Regions from separate parts of the Amycolatopsis sp. NPDC051071 genome, predicted to be linked through region 2. Evidence: riboswitches for the same ligand, from Rfam matches in the RefSeq annotation. Region 2 holds a riboswitch; the other holds the start of a gene.
What was found. Region 2 has a riboswitch for cobalamin ahead of metE (5-methyltetrahydropteroyltriglutamate--homocysteine S-methyltransferase). Riboswitches for the same ligand answer to the same signal wherever they lie in the genome.

Region 1: it holds a riboswitch for cobalamin, as region 2 does, so the genes downstream of both, AB0M65_RS16290 (prenyltransferase/squalene oxidase repeat-containing protein) here and metE (5-methyltetrahydropteroyltriglutamate--homocysteine S-methyltransferase) in region 2, are expected to answer to the same signal.

Annotation. Positions count from the first base shown of each region.
Region 1 covers NZ_JBFBBY010000042.1:9,965-12,351, reverse strand. Annotated here, with positions in the region: gene AB0M65_RS16290 (prenyltransferase/squalene oxidase repeat-containing protein) at 1-915, opposite strand, end outside; cobalamin riboswitch at 949-1,076, opposite strand; cobalamin riboswitch at 1,209-1,278, shown strand; gene AB0M65_RS16285 (hypothetical protein) at 1,382-2,387, shown strand, end outside.
Region 2 covers NZ_JBFBBY010000031.1:61,974-64,360, forward strand. Annotated here, with positions in the region: gene metE (5-methyltetrahydropteroyltriglutamate--homocysteine S-methyltransferase) at 1-1,118, opposite strand, end outside; cobalamin riboswitch at 1,218-1,440, opposite strand; gene AB0M65_RS13480 (ribonucleotide-diphosphate reductase subunit beta) at 1,649-2,387, opposite strand, start outside.

The DNA of each region.
Region 1 (2,387 bases), on a different contig from region 2:
CGCACGCGGAGCGGTCGACGGGTTCAGGCCGGTGGCGTCGTAGGCGATCGCGCCGCGGTCCGCCGTCGCACCGGCGCAACCGGTCTGCAGCGACCGCAGGAATTCGCGTGCCTTGACCGCGGCGGCGGGACGGTGACCTGCCAGCGCTTCGGCGGCGAGGCCGGTGCTGTTGGCGTTCGGAGCGTTCGTGCCGACGCCGAAGCCACCGTTCGCGTGCTGCTTGGTGACCAGCCACGAGGTGCCCTCGCCGGCGTTCACCGCGTCACCGGTGGCACGCAGCGCCTGTACGACGAACGCGGTCGAGTCGACGTCGCTACTGCACGTCGCCTCGCCGAAGTTCAGCGGGAAACCGCCGTCCGCGCACTGGGTACCCGCCAAGAACGTCACGGCCGACGCGGGAGCGCCCGACGACGTGCGGTCCAGCGCCAGCAGGGCGAGCGACTGCGTGAGAGCGTTGGAGTAGTCACCGAAATCGGAGCGGTCGGAGAACCGGCCGGACGGCGTCAGCAGCGAGAGCAGTCCCGCCTTCAGGTCGACGCCGCCGAACGACGCCGGGTTCTTGCCCCGGATCTGCGCGGCCAGCATCAGCTTGGCGTGCGCACCCGCGTAGGCCTCGTTGCCGCTGCCGACGTAACCCGTGGTGATCTCCGGCTTGGCCAGCCACGTGATCGCCTTGCCCGCGTTGGTGTCCGACACCCCGGCGGCGGCGAACGCGAAGACGGCGTCGATCGTCAGCCCCTGGTCGGGGAACTTCTGGCCGCCGAAGTCGGCCTCGAATCGTTCGCCATCGGTCATCTGCCTGGCGAGCCAGCCCGCGGCCGCGTCCGCTTTGTTCGCGGTGGTCGCGCTCGCCGCCGGAGCGGCGACCAGCCCGATACCGCACAGCAGGGCGACAGCGAAAACCCAACGTCTCATGAGAACCCTTTCCCGCATTTCCTCGACAGGACTCGGTGTGACACCGCGCGACGTGGGTGACCGGGCTCGCCTGGAAGGCATACCGTTGCGGGACAGCGCCGGACTCTCACCGGACTTCCCCCACGACCGCGTTGAATCGGACGAACCGAAGAGTCTCATCCCGGTCGGCCCCGCGGTACCGCCATGCCCCGAGTGACGGTGTGATTCTGGCAACCGACCTGCTCGGCGGTGTCTGCCTCGGGTTATCGGGTGTTAACCTCGGCGGGCTCGACAACTTCACATCGCCGCTCGTGACGGGAAAGCCGGTCGAAATCCGGCGCTGTCGCGCAACCGTGGGCCCTCACCAGGGCGAGCCGGGTGCCGCACGAGTGGATGCACGAACCAGAAGTCCGAACCACTGTCGCGATAAGCAGGGGTGACTACGGCGTCCCGCGCCTGTCTCCTTCACGGCCGCAAGGAGGAGTACATGCGCCGCGGGTACCTGGCAGCCCTGGCCTTCGCCGTCAGTACCGGCGTGGTCGCCGCGCTGCTCACGGGCACGGCGGCAGCCGCGAGCGACCGCGACGCGGCGCAGGCGAACTCCCGCTGGCTCGCGAGCAAGCTGAAGCCGGACGGCACTTTCGAAAACCCCAACGGTGGCGAACTGCCCGATCACGGCCTGATGCTTGACGCGCTGTTCGCGATGTACGCCTCGGGCAACGGGGCGAGCGCCGAACCGATCGTGAAGTTCCTCGACGAGCAGGGACACGCCACCGACTACTTCACCTGGGACGGCCTCGTCCCTGGCGCAGGCTACGACAAGCTCATCGTCGGCGGCGCCGTCGCCAAGACACTGGTCGCCGCCGAGGTCTCCGGCCGGAACCCCCGGAACTTCGACGGATACGACATGGTCGCCGAGACCAAGGGCGCGATCATGCGCGAAGGTCCCGACATCGGCCGGATCAGCGACTATTCGAAGGATCCCGCCCTCGCCGATGCGGTGATCAACAACGCGAACATGTTCGGCCAGGCACTCGGCGTGATCGGGCTCGCCGCGGTGGGTGAGAACGACCGGCTCGCCATCGACAAGTTGCTGACCCAGCAGTGTTCCGAGGGTTACTTCCGGATCTTCTTCGGCTACATCAAGACGACCGAGACCGGCGACCACGTCAAGCCGAACGGCGAGAAGGTCTCGACCTGTGACGAAGGCAAGCCGTTCGACCTGTCCGCGTCGGACGGCGACGCCACCGGCCTCGCACTTTCGGCGTTGCTGGCCGCGAAGAAGGCGGGTGCCGCCGGACTCGACGTGCCGATCGCCAAGACCGTCTCCTGGCTCATCGGGAACCAGACCCCGGGCGGTGGCTGGGGTGGCGGTGTCGGCACCGAAGCCCCGAACACCAACAGCACCGGGATGATCGTCCAGGCACTCGCCGACGCGGGCGGCGCGGACGTGGCGGTGGACCGCGGCGTCCGGTTCCTCAAGGCCGCGCAGG
Region 2 (2,387 bases):
TCGACGCCCTCCTCCTTCAGCGCACGGCCGAGCAGGACGACCTCGTCGACCTTCTGCTTCGCGAAGGCGAGCCAGCTCTTCAGGCGCGGGTGGAGCCCGGGCTCCCGCTCGACGTCGTAGGGCACGTGCAGCAACGAGCAGGACGTCGACACGCTGACCGACCTCGCCGTGCCGAGCAGCGTCGCCGCCCGGCTGAGCGCGCGGGTGAGATCGGTGCGCCAGACGTTGCGGCCGTCCACCACACCGGCCAAGACCTCCTTGTCACGCAAGGCGGGTTCGGCGGCGATGGCGTCCACAAAGGACTCATCGGTGACCAGGTCGACGGCGATGGCGTCGATGGGGGAGCGGGCCAGCACGCCCAGCGCACGGCCGAGGCGGCCGAAGTAGCCGGCGACCAGGATCTTCGGCCGCGCGGTCTCCTTCGCGAGGCGGTGATAGGCGCGGATGAGCGCGTTGAGTTCCGGCTCGGTGCGGTCCGCCGCGAAGGCGGGCTCATCGAACTGGACCCATTCGACGCCTTCGTCGTGCAGACGGCGAAGCAGCTCGACATAGCCGTCGAGAAGGCCGTCGAGCAGGTCCAGCGGCCGGAAACCTTCCGGCGCGCCTTCGGTCGCCTTGGCGAGCAGCAGGTACGTCACCGGGCCGACCAGCACGGGCCGGGTCTCGACGCCGATCGCGCGGGCCTCGCGGTACTCGTCCAGCGGCTTGGTGCCGGCGAGCGAGAACGTCGTGTCCGGGCCGAGTTCGGGGACGATGTAGTGGTAGTTGGTGTCGAACCACTTCGTCATCTCCATCGCCGTCGCGTCCTGCACGCCGCGCGCGGCGGCGAAGTAGGTGTCGAGCGGTGAAAGGCCGAGCTTCGTGAAGCGCCCCGGAAGCGCCCCGAAGAGCTCAGTGGTGTCGAGTACCTGGTCGTAGTGGGAGAATGTGTTGGAAGGGACGGAATCCAGTCCCGCGTCCTTGAGCTCCCGCCAGGTCCGGGTACGCAGCGCGCGGCCGGTCTCCAGGAGTTCGGCCGCGTCGATCTTGTTCGCCCAGAAGCGTTCCAGCGAACGCTTGAGTTCCCGGTCCGGTCCGATCCGGGGGTAGCCCAGCACAGTGGTGCCGATTTCGGTCACTAGCTCTCTCCTCGCGAGCTCGTTGTCAGAGCCGGACGCGCGCAGGAGTGACCGCCATTCGGTCGCGCCCATCCCACGAGGCCCGTACTCACGCACGCCGTCGGCGCGCGTACCACGGGCAGGTCTTCGGACTCGTGGGCGACTCGCTCGCTCCTACCGGCCGTCGCTTCCCGGGAGCCATTTCCCAGTGCTTTACCGTGTCTCGCACGGTGACGGCTTTCGTTCCCACATACCGCTGCGGGGCAGTCCCGGATTCACACCGGGTTCCCTGTTACCTCGACCGGCCTGGGAGGCCGGGCGAACCAGTAGCACCTTGGAGCGTACTCAGGCCCGCTACTGCCTCGCTGGACATGTGATGAACCGGACCCGCCGCGTGCTCAGAGCCGTAACACGCGTGCTTGGAAGCGTAACTCGCGTGCTTGGAGACGGAACATGCGTGCTTGGAGGCGTAACTCGCGTGCTTGGAGACGGATCTGCGAGTTCCGTCTTTAAGCACGCGAGTCACGGGTTTGGACACGGGTGATCGGGGTTCAGTCCCAGTCGAGGGCCCCGCCGGACTGGTACTCGATGACGCGGGTCTCGAAGAAGTTCTTTTCCTTCTTGAGGTCCATTGCCTCCGACATCCACGGGAACGGGTTCTCGGTCTCACCGAAGATCGGCTGAAGACCGATCTGCTGCGCCCGCCGGTCGGTGATGAAGTGCATGTACTGCTCGATCAGCTCGGCCGACAGCCCGAGCATGCCGCGCGGCATGGTGTCGCGGGCGTAGGACACCTCGAGTTCACACGCCTCGGTCAGCATGCCGCGGATCTCGGCCTGGAACTCCTCGGTCCACAGGTGCGGGTTCTCGATCTTGATCTGGTTGATGCAGTCGATGCCGAAGTTCAGGTGGATCGACTCGTCGCGCAGGATGTACTGGTACTGCTCGGCGATGCCGATCATCTTGTTCCGGCGGCCGAGCGAGAGGATCTGCGCGAAGCCGGTGTAGAACCACATGCCCTCGAAGATCACGTAGAACGCGACCAGGTCACGCAGGAAGTTCTGGTCGGCCTCGGGCGTTCCGGTCTCGAAGTCCGGGTTCTCCAGGTTCTGCGTGTACTTCAGCGCCCACGCGTCCTTCTCCGAGATGGACGGGACCTCGCGGTACATGTTGAACAGCTCGCCCTCGACCAGGCCGAGGCTCTCGCAGATGTACTGGAAGGTGTGCGTGTGCACGGCTTCCTCGAACGCCTGGCGCAGCAGGTACTGGCGGCATTCGGGGTTGGTGATC